2 regions of the Lysinibacillus sp. A4 genome follow, and region 2 is predicted to be linked to the other one. Evidence: riboswitches for the same ligand, from Rfam matches in the RefSeq annotation. Region 2 holds a riboswitch; the other holds the start of a gene.
The links. Region 2 has a riboswitch for cyclic di-AMP ahead of NY607_RS23410 (APC family permease). Riboswitches for the same ligand answer to the same signal wherever they lie in the genome.

Region 1: another riboswitch for cyclic di-AMP. It lies ahead of NY607_RS05870 (TrkH family potassium uptake protein); the one in region 2 lies ahead of NY607_RS23410 (APC family permease).

Annotation. Positions count from the first base shown of each region.
Region 1 is NZ_JANWTB010000003.1:108,194-119,585, reverse strand. It holds gene NY607_RS05910 (BC_2427 family protein) at 1-4, shown strand, start outside; gene NY607_RS05905 (CsxC family protein) at 130-897, shown strand; gene mtaB (tRNA (N(6)-L-threonylcarbamoyladenosine(37)-C(2))-methylthiotransferase MtaB) at 1,114-2,463, opposite strand; gene deoC (deoxyribose-phosphate aldolase) at 2,777-3,448, shown strand; gene NY607_RS05890 (spore coat associated protein CotJA) at 3,584-3,811, shown strand; gene NY607_RS05885 (spore coat protein CotJB) at 3,804-4,067, shown strand; gene NY607_RS05880 (manganese catalase family protein) at 4,092-4,661, shown strand; gene NY607_RS05875 (potassium channel family protein) at 4,708-5,364, opposite strand; gene NY607_RS05870 (TrkH family potassium uptake protein) at 5,390-6,727, opposite strand; cyclic di-AMP (ydaO/yuaA leader) riboswitch at 6,844-6,985, opposite strand; gene rpsU (30S ribosomal protein S21) at 7,239-7,412, shown strand; gene NY607_RS05860 (NfeD family protein) at 7,725-9,053, shown strand; gene floA (flotillin-like protein FloA) at 9,057-10,061, shown strand; gene NY607_RS05850 (hypothetical protein) at 10,088-10,564, shown strand; gene NY607_RS05845 (hypothetical protein) at 10,620-10,880, shown strand; gene NY607_RS05840 (sporulation protein YqfD) at 10,870-11,392, shown strand, end outside.
Region 2 is NZ_JANWTB010000020.1:8-6,367, reverse strand. It holds gene NY607_RS23410 (APC family permease) at 1-1,122, opposite strand, end outside; cyclic di-AMP (ydaO/yuaA leader) riboswitch at 1,241-1,390, opposite strand; gene NY607_RS23405 (PepSY domain-containing protein) at 1,603-2,127, opposite strand; gene NY607_RS23400 (PepSY domain-containing protein) at 2,218-2,889, opposite strand; gene NY607_RS23395 (HAMP domain-containing sensor histidine kinase) at 2,886-4,181, opposite strand; gene NY607_RS23390 (response regulator transcription factor) at 4,171-4,866, opposite strand; gene NY607_RS23385 (hypothetical protein) at 4,985-5,269, opposite strand; partial or broken gene NY607_RS23380 (S-layer homology domain-containing protein) at 5,368-6,360, opposite strand, start outside.

The DNA of each region.
Region 1 (11,392 bases), on a different contig from region 2:
ATAGAAATTTATCCCTTAATTCAAATAAAAAATAAAACTAATATATACGTCCATGTATAGATTTAAATGCTACATATTCTAGCGATAGGAGAGCTCTCTAATACTAAAAAAATGAAATGAGGGAATTTTTTGAGCGATCAATTAGAAAGCCAATTTCAACCTTGTCCTGTAACATCAACTGAACAAATTCCATTAACGAATGAGATTACACCAGTAGTCACTACACCAGTTACAACGCCAACTATCAAAGTTCCAGTTGTATTGGCAGAACCAACACTGCAAATCGTTGTTGAGTCGGATATTACACTTAGCCCTGCTGCTACAGAAATCAAACGAGTGAAAAAGAATGTCTTCCTAAATCAAGTGAAACTGGTACCAGTTAGCTTTGCACGTATTGGTGGTACTGATTTCTTTAGAGTAACAAGAGCTAAATTATTTGTAGCAGGACATATTCGGAAAAATATTGAATATGCTTCATCAGCATGTAATGGGGCACTTCGAGATAGAATTGCTGACGTTCCGTTTTCTGGTTTTACAGATCTTATTTTCCCACAAACACCTGGAGGCGCAACACCAATCTTAGGCATTTCCGAGTTTGCTGAAGCGAACTTCCTTAACGAAAGAACACAAATGGATGCTCGATTAGATAAGGCTTTCTTCCAAAATCTTGTTAAATACAATGAACAACCATTTGGTGAATTAGTAGCTGCCAACTTCTTTGAACTTGATTTTTCACCGATTATGGCGGCTCCTGAAGGGACATTCAGCACATTACGTGAAAAAATTGTCTTAGAACTTACTGTAAAAGTATTGCAAATTCAACAAATCCGCCTTGGTGCTGGCAGTAGCGTAATAACGCCTGTTCTTTTAGGACTTACACCTCCTCCTAGTCCTTGATAAATGCTAGTTTAGAGGACAGTAGAAGATTATAATATATTAACAAAGCTGGTAGTACAGATGGATATTGTGTTTGTACTACTAATTTTCTTATAGGAGCTGTCAATCTTTAAAAGCATTTATCAATATTATGAAAAATCAAATACAAGTGAATGATTAGCTTCATTAAAAGGAAAAAGGGTTGCCATATATAATGGGCAACCCTTTTTTCACTATTTATTTCACTGTTTCTAAAACGCGTACAAATTGTCCTTTTGAGTGAGGGTAGCCTGCTTGTGTAATTTTTACTTTTACAAGTTGTCCGATTAGACTTTCTGGACCCTCAAAAACTACTTTTAAGTAATTGTCTGTATAGCCTGTTAGAAGGCCTTCTTCTTCACTGTCATCATGCACAAATTCTTCAGGGATAACTTCTAGCACTTGATCTTCAAAACGAGAAGCATACTCTTTTGCTAGCTGATCGTTTAAAGAGATGAGTCGATGCACACGCTCATTTTTAATGTCTTCATCAATTTGATCTTCCATACGTGCAGCAGGGGTTCCTGTACGAGGAGAGAATGGGAAAACGTGTAGCTCAGAAAATTTATGATCGCGAATAAAGTTATATGTGTCCATAAACTCTTCCTCTGTCTCACCTGGAAAACCAACGATTACATCAGAAGTAACAGCTAAATCAGGTAAAGCCTCATGTAATTTTGTTAAACGTTCACCGAAGAACTCCATTGTATATTTACGACGCATACGTTTTAATACCGTATCAGAACCAGATTGAATAGGGATGTGTAAATGATTCACGACAATCTTTGATTCACGTAGTACTTCAATTACTTCATCTGTTAATTGACTAGCCTCAATGGATGAAATACGAAGACGCTTTAAGCCTGTTACATTGGCCTCTAAATCACGTAGTAATTGAGCAAGATTATAATCTTTTAAATCCTGACCATAGCCACCTGTATGAATACCAGTTAAGACAATTTCAAGATAACCAGCATCTACTAATTGCTGTGCTTGATGTAATACTTCTTGTGGGTCACGAGAACGCATTAAACCACGTGCCCATGGAATAATACAAAATGTACAGAAATTGTTACAGCCTTCTTGGATTTTTAACGAAGCACGTGTACGGTCTGTAAATGCTGGTACATCTAATTCTTCGTATACTCGGTTTTTCATAATATTACGTACAGCATTAATCGGTTGTCGTTCCGCACGATATTGTTCAATATAACCAAGTAATTTCGTACGATCTTGTGTTCCAACAACAATATCAACACCAGGGATTGCCATAATTTCTGCAGGGGATGTTTGTGCATAGCATCCTGTTACACAAATAACTGCATCCGGATTTTGGCGAATTGCTCGACGAATAACCTGACGTGATTTTTTATCTCCAGTATTCGTAACTGTGCATGTATTAATGACGTAAACATCTGCTTGTTGATCAAATTCTGTTCGATCATAGCCTTCTTCTTTAAACAGCTGCCAAATTGCTTCTGTTTCGTAATGATTTACTTTACAACCTAGAGTATGAAAACTCACGATTTTTGATCGCTCGTTACTCATGATATATATCATCCTTTCAATTCACATTACCTTGTGTTTCCAAACATTTAATAAGTTTTTCGTTGTACATATTTTAGATACGTGATTTATGATAACATAATCCTTATAAAATCAGTACATATAAGATTTTTTTGTGAAATAATTAAGTTATCACTTTCTATACAATCTTTTGAGGACTTCAGATAAACATGACTCGTTCTGTAATGTTTATATTTGGGTGTTCATTATATAGAAAGAAATTAGACGCCATCGCGAAAAAATGATATGATTCGAAGAGGTACGTACATCTTGTTTAATGAAGGAGCGTTCAACAATGGAAAAAAATTTTGCACGTATGATTGATCATACATTATTAAAGGCTGAGGCAACAAAAGAACAAATTGAAAAATTATGTGCAGAAGCTAAACAATTTAACTTTGCTTCTGTTTGTGTAAATCCAACTTGGGTAAAACGTAGTAGTGAATTATTACAGGGTACAGACGTGTTAGTTTGTACGGTTATCGGCTTCCCACTTGGTGCCAATACGCCAGCAGTCAAAGCATTTGAAGCAAAAGACGCCATTGCTAACGGTGCAAAAGAAGTAGATATGGTTATTAATATCGGTGCGTTGAAAGATAAAAACTATGAGCTTGTACAGGCAGATATCGCAGCTGTGGTAGAAGCAGCTAAAGATAGCGCACTTGTAAAAGTCATTATTGAATCATGCTTACTAACAGACGAAGAAAAAGTGAAAGCATGTGAGTTAGCTGTAGCAGCGGGTGCTGACTATGTGAAAACATCTACAGGTTTTTCTACTGGTGGAGCAACAGCAGAGGATATCGCGCTGATGCGTAAAACTGTAGGTCCAGAACTTGGTGTAAAAGCATCAGGTGGTGTTCGTAGCTTAGAGGACATGAAAAAAATGGTAGAAGCAGGTGCGACTCGTATTGGGGCTAGCTCTGGTGTAGCTATTATGAATGGTTTAATTGCCGACTCCAACTATTAATATTATCTTTTTATAGCGCCATAAGCTCATGTGTACATTGACATGAGCTTATGGCTTCTTTGTGTTTAATCAGCATAATAATTTTCTATGCACATATACTCCACTGATGAATGTAAATACAGAAAGGAGGATGTCATGTTTACACAGTATAAGTCTTGGAGGCCCTATATTAGCCCCTTTGATCCTTGTAAGCCTATAGAAGTTAAATATTATGCAACACCCCCACAATTATATATGGGTTTTCAACCACCTGGACTTCCACAATTTCCAACCGCAAGAGAAGCGCTAATGGCGGGTACACTATGGCCACAGTTGTTTAGCCCATATCCATTTCCCCTAAAAGGAGGGAGGAAGCATGACTAAAAAGATGCCGCCCGAATTTTATAAGCAATTAGAAGAAATACAAGCAATTGATTTCGTCATTGTTGAATTAAACCTCTATTTAGACACTCATCCGCACGATTATGACGCTATTCAGCAATTTAATGAAAATACAGAGAAAAGTATGAAACTTAAAATTGATTTTGAGCAAAAGTATGGACCACTCATGAATTTTGGGAGAAGCTATTCGAATTATCCTTTTAACTGGATTGATACACCATGGCCATGGCAAGTCTAAACAAAAGACTAGGAGGAAAAATCTTTGTGGTATTATGAAAAGAAACTCCAGTATCCGGTAAAAGTTAGTACATGTAACCCAATGCTTGCAAAGTTTTTAATTGAACAATATGGAGGAGCGGATGGGGAACTGGCAGCAGCTCTACGCTACATGAATCAGCGCTATACGATTCCTGACAAAGTAGTAGGGTTATTGACCGATATAGCAACAGAGGAATTTTCACATTTAGAAATGATTGCCACGATGATTTATAAGCTAACAAAAGATGCAACACCAGAAATGCTGAAAGAAGCTGGTTTGGGTGATCATTATGTAAATCACGATCGGGCTCTATTTTATCAAAATGCCTCAGGTGTACCATTCACAGCAACCTATATTCAAGCAAAGGGCGACCCTATCGCGGACTTGTATGAGGATATTGCAGCTGAAGAAAAGGCACGTGCCACATATCAATGGATTATTGACTTATCAGATGACACGGATTTAAATGATAGTTTGAAGTTTTTACGTGAACGGGAAATTGTTCATTCCCAACGCTTCAGAGAGGCTGTTGAAATTTTAAAAGATGATAGAGATCAAAAGAAAGTTTTCTAAGACAAAAAGGCTGTATCAAGTTGAGCTTGAAACAGCCTTTTTGTGGTTACTGAATATTTGAGAATAAGCTAAGATCTTTTCGATGACCAATCATTACTAATAAATCTTCCTTTTCAATAATTTGCTCAGGAGAAGGGGAGATAATAATTTCTCCCTCGCGCACAATTGCAATTACACTGACGTTATATTTTGCGCGCAAGTCTAAATCACGAAGGTTTTGTCCAGCCATTTTGGAAGGAATCATAATTTCTTCAATGCTGTATTCCTTTGATAATTCGATATAATTCAACATATTTGGGGATAGGAGTTGATTAGCCACACGTTCACCCATATCTCTTTCTGGGTAAATAATCCAATCAGCTCCTACTTTATCTAACACTTGCCCATGTCTTTTACCAAGTGCCTTTGCAATCACTTTTTTGATCCCTAGCTCTTTTAATAAAGAGACGGTTAAAATACTAGATTGCATATCATTACCGATCGCCACGATAACACAATCGAAGTTACCAATACCAATCGATTTTAAGGCTTTTTCTTCTGTTGTATCTGCTACCACAGCGTGAGTCACATAGGGTTCGGCATCCTCTACTCTTTCTTCATTTATATCAATTCCTAATATTTCCTGTCCAGCTTCATGCAATCTGCGAGCGACGCTTGTTCCGAATCTACCTAAGCCAATCACAGCGTATTGTTTAATGGTCATAGCGTTCTGTCTTCCTCTCATTTGGTTATCCAATCATAATATTTCCTTTTGGGTGGCGGAAACTCTCTTTTTTTCTTCGTTTTGCAATGGCAAAAGCAATGGTTAGTGGTCCTACTCTTCCTGCGAACATTGTAATAATCAGAAGAAGACGACCAGCAGGTGTTAGCTCTGGAGTTAGGCCCATCGAAAGACCAACAGTACCAAACGCAGAGGTAGCCTCAAATAAGTACATCATAAAGCTATGATGCTGTTCCGTGATACTGAGAAGAATCGTCACGACTATAACAATTAATCCTCCACACATTGTAACCGTCAAAGCCTTTAAGATAGTTTCAGTAACAATTCTACGTTTAAAGAGAACGACATCTTCTTTTCCTCGAATTTGTGACCACATAGTAGCTACTAAAACAGCAAAGGTTGTGATTTTAATACCTCCAGCAGTCGACCCAGAGCCTGCCCCAATAAACATGAAAAGAATCATTAAAAATAATGTAGAATGCGTTAAGTCCCCAATAGCCAGTGTATTGGAGCCAGCAGTTCGTGGTGTAACCGCTTGGTAAAGGGAACCTAACACTTTACCCCATTCGGATAATGGTCCCAGTGTCTTTTGGTTGCCATACTCAAACAAAAATATCAAAATGGTTCCACTAACAGTGAGCAAAAGTGTCGTTACTAAGACTATTTTTGAATGGACAGAAAGCCTTTTAGTCACACGATATTCATATAATTCATTCATCACAATAAAGCCTAATCCGCCGATTGTAATAAGAGCACAGATGGTGAAAACAACAAAGGGATCATCAACATAGGCAGTCATTCCGTTAAAGCCACCCATTAAATCGAAGCCAGCGTTGTTGAAGTTGGATATGGCATGAAAAAATCCAAAATAAAGGGCCTTTCCAATAGGCATATCAAAAGAAAAACGAATGGATAGAATAAGACCACCGATTATTTCAATACATGCTGTAAAGAGTAATATTCTTTTCACTAATCGAACAAGACCAGCAATGGAGATATTATTAAATGCTTCTTTTAGCAACAGTCTTTCTTTTAATGAAATTTTCTTTCCAAGCAGTAAAAATAATAATGTGGCAAATGTCATAAATCCTAAACCGCCAATTTGGATTAAGAATAAAAGAACCACTTCGCCAAAAGTAGAGAAGGTATCACCTGTATCGACTACAATTAAACCTGTGACACAAGTAGCTGATGTAGCAGTGAATAAAGCATCTAAAAAGGGCAAACCCTTCCCATCCTCAGTAGAAAATGGCATTGTTAAAAGAAACGTACCTATGGCAATGATGAGGGCAAAGCCCAATACAAGAACTTTGGGAGGATTTAATGCTCTTTTAAAATTGTTCATTTAATTTTTCCTCAATTCTGAATAGTAAACAACTGTTTGTTAGATGGCATAATAAAAAGACCTACGATTAGAGCATGAAAAGGGTAGAAAGCATGCTAATAATGGTGGTCAATAACGACCTCCTTCGCTTTAGCCGACGAAGTTAGCTGACGGGTAGGATGGCGAAAGAGCTTTCTCATCCCTTCTGCTAAAGCAGAATTAACCCCAAAAGATTGGTTCCTCCGTTCTCAAATAGTTGAGATTTGGCCGATATGAAATTGAATGTGATTTATTCTACGCCCTTATTCTATTTTTTGTAAACCCCTTAATTGTTAAGAAAATGTAATTATTTTTATTGTGGGCGAATTGTGTATGAATAATTCGAGCAAAAATAAAACCAAAAATTCACTTGATAATTTCGCATACTTTCTATTGACCATTATTAGACAATACGATATAATTTTTTAGTACACAACAGAAGGTGATTTGCCTAATTGTGTATTGACGTGTGTTCGGAGGGAGGGAAAGAGAGATGTCAAAAACTGTCGTTCGCAAAAACGAATCGCTTGAAGATGCTCTTCGCCGCTTCAAACGTACTGTATCAAAAAGTGGTACAATTCAAGAAGTTAGAAAGCGCGAGTTCTACGAAAAACCTAGCGTAAAACGTAAAAAGAAATCAGAAGCTGCACGTAAACGTAAGTGGTAATTTAATTTCCCATTAAAAATCCCTACGTTCATAACACGCAATTGTATGATTCACTGAGCAGACAAAGTTATACCTGAAATTAATCACATTTTTGATTAATTTCAGGTATTTTACATTGCTCAACTTTACGTACATATGAAAAAGCCGAATGAATCAAAATGATTTCATTCGGCTTTTTTTCACATACTAAGTGTTGATAATTGGGATTAGATCTAGTGATAAATAAGTGAATAAATTTTTAAGATTTGTGAAACTTTTCGCATGATTGACCGTATATACAGAGGAGAGGCATGTTAGAAGGGAGGGGAAAAGATGCGAAAACGGAGAATCCTCAGCTATTTACTAGTGATATGGATGACTTTTTTGTTAGCGTTTCCATTAACTTCGGCTTTTGCCAGTAATAAGGTTTATCATGTTCCGATTCGTAATGAAGTAGAGCGAGGACTTCATGCATTTTTAGAACGAGCTTTTAAAGAGGCTGAAGAAAACAATGCAGAGGCAATTATCTTAGAAATACATACGCCTGGCGGTTTTGTGAATGCAGCAAGCGATATCGCCATGCTTATGGATGCAACGCAAATAAAAACGATTGCTTATATTAATAAGGATGCGCACTCAGCAGGAGCGTTTTTAGCCTTACATGCGGATAAGATCTACATGGTTCCAAATGGAACAATTGGTGCAGCAGCAGTTATCGATTCAGCAGGTAATGCAGCCGACCTAAAGGCCAATAGCGCTTGGCTTGCTCAAATGAAAGCAGCAGCAGAAACGTCAGGGCGCGACCCTAAATATGCATTAGCAATGGCAGATACCAACTATGAACTACCAGAATACCGTGCTGGCGGAAAGAATTTGTTAACCCTATCAGCCTCAGAGGCAGCAAAGGTTAAATATTCTGAAGGGACGGTTAAAGATTTTCAGGAGCTTTTAGAAGTAACCAACTTGAATGGTAGTGATGTTGTTCCCATTGAACCAACCTTTTCTGAAAAGTTAGCTCGTTTTATTACAAATCCCATCATTGTACCTATTCTATTGTCTATCGCTAGCTTAGGACTTGTGATGGAGCTTTATTCGCCAGGATTTGGTGTTCCAGGTATAATGGGCTTATCAGCACTTGGTTTATTTTTCTTTGGACATATGGTGGCCGGCTTTGCGGGATATGAAACATTATTGTTATTTATTGTTGGCTTAGCCCTTTTAATTGCAGAGTTTTTTGTCCCCGGTGGAATTATTGGTATTTTAGGTGGTGTCTTAATAGTACTAAGTCTGATACTGGCAGGTGCAAATATGATGCAAATGATAGTAGCAATTCTCATTGCGCTTGTGATAGCGATGATAGGAATGGTGATTCTGATGAAATTTTTCGGAAAAAAACTGCATGTCTTAAACAGGCTTGTGTTAATGGATGCAACCACGACAGAAGAAGGGTATGTATCCAATGTGAATCGCACAGAACTGTTAGGAAAAATTGGGAAAACGCTTACGCCACTTCGTCCATCTGGAACAATGGTACTTGGTAGTGAACGCATTGATATTGTATCAGAAGGTGGCTATATCGATGTTAATCAACATGTAGAAATTATTAAAGTTGAAGGCTCACGCATTGTTGTGAGACAAACAGATAAAGAGATGGAGGAATAGAAAATGGGTTTTGATTTAGCTTTGATTGGTCCTATTGCTGGACTAGTTATTTTATTCATTGTGCTTGCGGTATTCTTTACCTTTGTACCCGTAGCATTGTGGATTTCTGCATTAGCAGCAGGTGTACGTGTGAGTATTTTCACATTAATTGGGATGCGCTTACGTCGTGTTATCCCGTCTCGAATTGTTAATCCGTTGATTAAAGCACATAAAGCTGGTTTACCTGTAACGATTAATCAGTTAGAGAGTCACTATTTAGCAGGTGGTAATGTTGACCGTGTAGTGAATGCCTTAATTGCGGCTCACCGTGCCAATATAGAGCTGTCATTTGAACGTTGTGCAGCAATTGATTTAGCTGGGCGTGATGTATTAGAAGCTGTTCAAATGTCTGTTAATCCAAAAGTTATTGAAACACCGTTCATTTCAGGTGTAGCAATGAACGGGATTGAAGTAAAAGCAAAGGCTCGTATTACCGTGCGTGCCAACATCGAGCGTTTAGTCGGTGGTGCTGGTGAAGAAACAGTTATTGCTCGTGTTGGTGAGGGGATTGTTTCAACTATCGGTTCAGCGACACATCATACAGAAGTTTTAGAAAATCCAGATATGATTTCGCAAACAGTATTATCTAAAGGGTTAGATTCAGGAACAGCCTTTGAAATCTTGTCCATTGATATTGCCGATGTAGATATCGGTAAAAATATCGGTGCAGAATTACAGATTGAACAAGCACAAGCAGATAAAAACATTGCACAAGCAAAAGCCGAGGAACGTCGTGCTATGGCTGTTGCAAATGAGCAAGAAATGATTGCACGTGTTCAAGAGATGAAGGCGAAAGTAGTAGAAGCAGAGGCAGAAGTACCACAAGCGATGGCTGAAGCCTTACGTTCCGGTAATCTTGGTATTATGGATTATATGAACTATCGTAATATCCAAGCGGATACAGCGATGCGCGATTCGATTTCAAAAGTGAGCACAGATAAACCTGAAACAAATGAACCTAATGCTTAATAACGGAAAGGAGCAGAACTAATAATATGGAACAATTAATACTCTTTGCCATAATTGCCATAGTCAGCTCTATTTTCGGAAAATCAAAAAATAAAAAGCCTCAGAAGCAGATGCCTCCTTTTAATAAAGATACCGTGGTAGAGCCTCCAGTTACGGAGAAAGCGCCACATCGGACTGGGAAAGCACAGAGTTTTGAAGATTTTGCACGAGAATTTATAGGAGATTGGATTCCAGAAAATGAGAAAGTCGAGGAACCTAAAAAGTTTGTTGAAGCACAAGTGAAAAAAGAAATGCCAAGCTATGTTGCCCCAACTGTCATTCCCGCAGATATCCCTAGCCGTTCTTCTAATCGAGAAGGTCGAGGACGATTAGCTGCTGGAAAAAAGGAAGTGCAATCAGTTGGCACAAATTCGACTTTACAACTACCTCAATCTAAAAATGATCTTATGCAAGCAATCGTGATGGCTGAAATATTAGGTCCACCGAAATCAAAAAGAAAATAACTAGCATGTCCTCCTTTTTCGATGCATATATTGCCGAAGAAGGAGGCATTTTTTTATGAAAAAACTATTTCAATTAACGCCACTACTTGAGTTGTTAGAATACGAATCATTAAAAATTATTGGACCCTACCGTTTTATTCATGCAGATGCGACGACCTGTTCGTTTGTCTATGCAGATTATCATATTACTGTTAATGCGGATTCAGTGACAATCAATGCGCTCAAAGAAGAAATGCTACATCTCACTGTTGACAATCTACAGGAGCTTCATATGAAAATGACAAAGAATATGGGTGTGAGCAAAAATGTGGAATAATCGGCCAATTATTATACGTATAAAGCGCCATGAAAATGTTCATCCTTTTATTCAAGCATTGCACGCTCAACATGTCCCATTAAAGCGTGTTGTCTTTCGTGAGCAGGAAGTTTCCTTTGAAACGACGATGCATTATCTACCAAAAATTCGCCGTGTACGAAGACGTTTTCGCTTAAAAATGGCTGTATTTTATGCAGATGAGCTTCAAGTTTTTCGAGCGCAAATTTGGACTTTATTGGGCTTAGCCTTTATGATTGCTATTCCAATTCTTTGTGCACAAGTCATATGGCGAGTGGACATAGAAGCCGCAACACCAGAACTAGAGCAGCGTTTAGGTAAGACCTTTCATGAAACCTTTCAATTAGAAACCCCTTTATCTCAAAAAAGGTTACCTTCCAATACGGTTATACGACAAAAGCTGTTAGAGCAACACCGAGAGCTATCATGGGTTCATATTGATAAACATGGCGGACGAGTAATTTTGAGACCACAAGAATCACCTAAACAAACAG
Region 2 (6,360 bases):
CGGAATTAAATGCTCTGTGGCCCCGTCAAAAAGGATAATTAAAAAAATGGCTGCAATACCTAGCATTAAAATACCATTTGAATAGCCAAGACGGTCCCCACGAATTTGGAAAATTCGTGGGATAAAACCATCCTTCGATAAATTCACAGCAAGCAAGGGAAAAGCTGAGTATCCTGTGTTTGCGGCAAGTACTAAAATCATTGCCGTAGTCCCCTGTACAATATAATAAAGGAAATTCCGACCAACACTAGCTTCTGCTAGTTGGGAAACGACTGTTGCTTCTGCTGTTGGTGCAACGCCATAAAAATAAGCTAGACTAACAATCCCGATGAATAAAACGGCTAAAATGGCACCCATTGCTAAAAGCGTTTTAGCAGCATTATTTGGAGCAGGATTTCTAAAATTAGGTATGGCGTTAGAAATAGCCTCTACTCCAGTTAACGCTGAGCTTCCTGAAGCAAATGCCTTTAATAAAATAAATAGGCTAATCCCTGCCACTGGTGTGCCAATCTTTGGATGTAGCTCTGCAGGCACCTGTCCAGTTGCCACATTATAGAGCCCAATCCCGATTAGCAACAGCATAACGCCTACAAATAGATAAACTGGGTACGCCAAGATAGAAGCTGACTCTGTTACACCTCGCAAGTTTAAAATCGTTAAGAAAATCACAAATATAATAGCAATGGGTACATTATAAGCATGAAGACTTGGAAATGCAGATGTAATGGCATCTGTCCCAGCCGACACACTTACTGCTACCGTTAAAATATAATCAACAAGCAAAGAACCCCCTGCAACAAGACCTGCATTCACGCCTAAATTTTCTCGTGATACGACATAGGCGCCTCCCCCATGTGGATAGGCGAAGATAACTTGACGATAGGATAAAATCAGTGCCACGAGTAGAATAACCACTCCAGCGGCAATAGGTAAAGAATACCAAAATGCCATTGTACCTACCGTCATTAGGACAATTAAAATTTGTTCTGGTCCATAGGCTACTGATGACAATGCATCTGACGATAATATGGCCAGTGCCTTTGTTTTACTGAGCTTTTGTTCCCCTAACGCATCGGATCTTAATGGTTTGCCGATTACATAACGTTTGAATGAGGATTTCATTGATAAACACCTTCTAGTTTCATAGAATGTGTTTCGCCTTTCTAAATTACATCAAAAAACGCCTACAAGTCATCACTAAATAAGACTTGTAGACGCTCATCCGTCTGCCAAGCTCCACTTTTCTGCTCTTAACGCTTACGAGGTTAGCTGTCGGATTCGGGCCTGAGTAGCCCTACTCCTCCACAAGGAAGAGATTCACCCCAAGAATGGCTATGCCATCCATCAAAATTGGTTCCCCCGCGTTTAGTTGCTTCAGCGATTTAGAAATTTGAAACTTTTATAATGATGTCATATTACGCCTGCTAATTAAAAAAGTAAAGAAGAAAATTTTTCTCTTTTTTGAGTAAAAGCATAGGCTTTTTTTGAACATATAAATAATCGCTTCTTAAAGAAAATTTCCTGAATACCTAGTCAAAACCCACAATATAAACAATAAAACTGCCTTAAAGGTATATTCTACCTTCAAGACAGCTCATTATATTAGTCATCAAAGCCTTGTTCAAAGTCGATAATGTTCCCAGAGACTGCATCCACATCTACTTCGTATTCATATTGACCGTCTTTCAGTTCAATTTCATATACACCATCATCAAGCTTAATTTTTGTCACTTTACCCTTTGCTTTTGTTTGGGCTGTCTTGATAGCCTGCTCTTTTGTAATTATTTTTGTTGTAGCAGTCGTAGCAGGAATATGATCATCCCAATCATCGTCATCTAGACGTTCCTTTTTCTGCTTGAGCAATTTTCCACTATAAGCATCAAATTTTAAATCATATTCTTCTGTATCTGTATACACCTCTACTTCATAAATAGAGCTAAACTGATTTTGGTCAAATTCGATATTGGCAACTGTACCATCCACTACCGCTAGAGCTTTCTTCTCAATTTCCTGCATGGATAAGACCTTTTTTTCTTGGGCATTTCCTGATAATAAAGTCGTCGAGCCAATCGCTGCACCCACTCCCAGTGTAATTACTAGTGCTGGAATCATGATCATTTTTTTCATGTTCATCTCTCCTTTGTTTTATCTAAACTTAGCTTACCAACTGAAGATGATAGAACTATAAGAGAAACATTAGAATTTCATGAGAATGATTTAATGATCGTCATCCCATGTTACAGACAGTACTTTTCCTGAAACAGCATGAATTTGAAATGTAGCTTCGTCCTCCTGCGTTTCAATCTCAACTAAATAGTAACCACCCTCTGGGGTTTCTTCAAAATCAACTGAATCCACTTCACCCTTTAATTGCTTAAGAGCTATTTGAATGGCCTGTTGCTCAGTAATAATAGGCTCTTCGATAGGTTGTTCTTGTGGCTCAACCTTTTTCTCAGCCAGTAGTTCGCCAGTATAACCATCAAACGTTAAATCCTTTTGAATTTCCTCATTTTCAACACGTACAGTGTAAATGGAGTCTGTAAGCATAACGCTTTCTATATCTCCATATTCCTTTTTAACCATTTGTCTGATCTGCTTTTCTGTTAAAAGTAATTTACTATGTCCTTCTTTCAGGATTAGATCAGTCACCTGTTGTGTCGTAACATCGAGTATAGCTGCATACTTGACATCGTCACGCGTAAAAAGCATTTCAAAGGTATTTCCTTGTTTTTCAACCTGTGTAACATGACCATTGTAGATAGCCTCAATATGCCGAATAGCCTGCGCTTCACTAAGAGGTTGAACGTAAAAATAACGATGTTGAATAAACCAAATTACTCCACTACAAAGAAGGATAATAACAACAATTACTAACATCCACTTTTTCATTGCTGTCCCTCCTTTGGTATACATAAAGTAAAGCTTGAGCCTTCCCCTAGCTTACTTTTCACATCTATCGTTATACCTAATTGTTGTGCCAGTTCGTGTGCTATTGCTAGCCCTAGCCCTGAACCACCTGTTTTACGATTACGATCCTCTGTTACACGATAAAAACGCTCAAACAAATGAGGAATATGCTCGACTGGAATACCCATACCAAAATCTTGGATGGTAATACGTACTTGATTGGTTGTTTCGGTGACTTGAATACGTACTTCATCCTTACTATATTTCCTAGCATTATCCAGCAAAATAAAAAGTAGTTGCTTCAATATTTTTTCATCACTATAAATAAATTTTGGAATCTGCGCATCAATTCTAAATGTTCGATGATAAGCCTGTTCCATTTGTGAAGCTACTTTATTTAAGAAAGGGGCAAGCTCTAGTTGTTCGAAATGAACGTCCAATTGTTCTTTGTTTTTAGCTAGTTCTAGCAATTGCAACACCATTTCATGCATACGAGATGATTCATTAGCAATGGCTTGTAAGGATTCCTGAGCAACCTCCCGATTATCAAAACCCCTTCTTAGGAGGAGTTTTGCATAACTTTCAATGACAGTTATAGGGGTTTTTAACTCATGGGAGGCATTTGATACGAATTCTTGTTGCTTTTGATAATGTTGTTCAAGCTTCTCCATCATCATATTAAAAGTACGGTTAATGTTTGTTAACTCGTCGCCACCTTTTTCTGTAGTATCTATTTTTTCATATTTCCCAGTAGATGCACTTTTGCGCATGGTCTCATTTAAACGTTCTAGCGGTAATAAAATAAGTCGCCCAAGTACCAAGCTCGCTAGGAAAATTGGAATCGTTGCCACGACAGATACAACAACTAAGATGACCTTTAACAAATCTAATGTCCGTTCTACTTCTTCCATAGATTGCTGTAATGTTATATCCACTACCGTTCCGTCGATCCAAATAGCAGGCATAGTGTAGGTAATGGCAGGGACTTCTTGCATTTCAAGGGTAGCTTGAACCTTTGTTTTCAAGCGTTCACCATCATAAATATAAACAGCACCCTCTGTGGGCATATAAGCTCTTAATACTTGCTGTAGGTTGGTTTGTGCATTTAACTGACTCAGTGTAGAGCTTAAATCATTTGCCCGTGACTGGAGCTGATTATATTCCGTATCATAGGCAAATTTCTCATACAACAAATAAATTCCACTATTTGTTGCCACTACAATAACTAGCATAAGCAATGTTGTTAGTAGATGAATTTTTGTTTTAAGTCTCATAACGATGTTCCTTTAGCACATATCCAACACCTCGAATTGTCTGAATAAGAGGTGTTGGATTAGCAGCCTCAAGCTTTTGTCGGACATAACGTATATAAACATCCACAACATTTGTATCCCCATAATAATCATAGCCCCACACAGCCTCTAATATTTGCTCCCTTGTCAGTACTTGTTTAGGATGCTTTAGTAAATAGAACAACAAATCATACTCACGAGGTGTCAGCTGAATTTCCTTATCAAAATATACAACTTCCCTTGTTTGCTCGTTTATCGATAAATGGCCAAATGTAAGTGCAACTTGCTTTGGACTCACCTTCTGCGAAAACCGTAATGCATTGCGAATTCGTGCCAGTAGCTCCTCAATTTCAAAAGGCTTTGTCACGTAATCATTGGCTCCTAAATCCAAGCCCTTTACCTTATCCTCTACTTCACTTTTGGCAGTTAGCATGATAACAGGTGTTTGGGATTCTGTTGCACGAATACGCTTTAGCACATCAATACCACTCATCTCAGGTAGCATGATATCAAGTAAAATTAAATCCCATTGCTGCTCACGGTATTGTAGTAAGCCTTCTGCTCCTGTATGGGCCATCGCTGCCTCATATCCTTCAAATTGAAGCTCCAGTTGTAGCACTCTCGCAATATTTTCTTCATCTTCTATAATTAAAATTCGATGTGTCATGTCGAATCCGTCCTTCGCCTTTTCTTTTCATCGTATACGATACAAGTGGTGAAAGTCTAATTAGAAAATGATGAGAAAGACAATACATTTCTTTTTTTGACACAGAGTATGTCTTTAACTAATAAACTTTTGGTAAAAAGCTGTATATATCCCTTTTCTGAAAAATCCCTGAGCTTACTTTAGCAACTTTTTTGCCATTTAAACGGCTTGGAAAGGGAAATTCCATATGTGGACCATTGTAATGAATAATGGTCACTGTACCATCAGAGTTATTACGCCAATCATAATTCCTTTCATCTGTTTTGATTGAAAGTTTAATCGATACAAAAGCTAAACTTAAGAATAATATGAAGAAGATAAGACGAGCAATTTTCAATAGAAACACTTCCTTTTCTATTAGCATAATAATTTACATCCTTACGCACTATTGAGTAATGTTAATAATTTGAACAAAAAAATCTCACCAAAAGCTTTATGGATAGCGATTGGTGAGGTTTTTAATTATTGATGCAAAGCTCTATACAAAAATGCTACAAACTCCGCACGTGTTACAGGATCATTTGGTCTAAAGTTGCCATTATTTCCAATTGTGATCCCATTTCCTGCGAGTATAGCTATAAAGTTATGTGCCCAGTGTGTTTTTGGCACATCCTTGAAAGTATCTTTATTCGATGAAGTTAAATTAAAGGCAAGGACTAATACTTTTGCCATCTGGGCACGTGTCATATTAGTAGTTGGCTGGAAATCCCCATCTATGCCTTCAAACAGACCTGCTTGTTGCACCTGATCGATTACCCCAAAATAGAGATGGTTTTTAGGTATATCGTCAAATTCTCGTGCGTCTTTTTTCGGTTCTAGCGCTAACGCTCTTGTTAATATCAGGGCAGCATGCTGGCGCTGAATTGGTGCATTTGGCTTGAAGGTGCCATCTTGATAGCCTGTAATAATGCCCTGCTTTGCCATCTCCTGAATCATCGCCCAGCCCCAATGTCCTTTAGAAATATCTGAGAAGATGATATCTGGCTCTGGTTGGGGTGTTGTCTCTGTTGGTTGTGGATCAATTGGTTCTTCAGGTCTAGGTTCTTGTTTTTCAGGTATGGCTGGCTCTGGTATCGGGGTTGGATTCGGAGATATACTTCCTCCACCACCCGATGAACCGTCTGTTACCCAATGAGCATATAATGTGATATTGGACTTCACTACATCTTTAGAAAAATTCCATGGTATCGTCAGTTCAATATCCTTATACCAGCCTGTAAATAAATAACCTGCCTTTGTTGGATCTACTGGCTTTGTTGCTAAGGTATCTTTAATCACCTTCTGTGATGTTACTGCACTTCCTCCATTTGTTTCGAAATCCACCGTATATTGTGGGATGACCTTTTCCCATTTTGCATATAAAGTTGTATTTTCGGTTACCTTATCCGTTGTAAAATTCCATGGTGTACTGAATACAGCATCTGTATACCAACCTGCAAACTCATATCCAGCTTT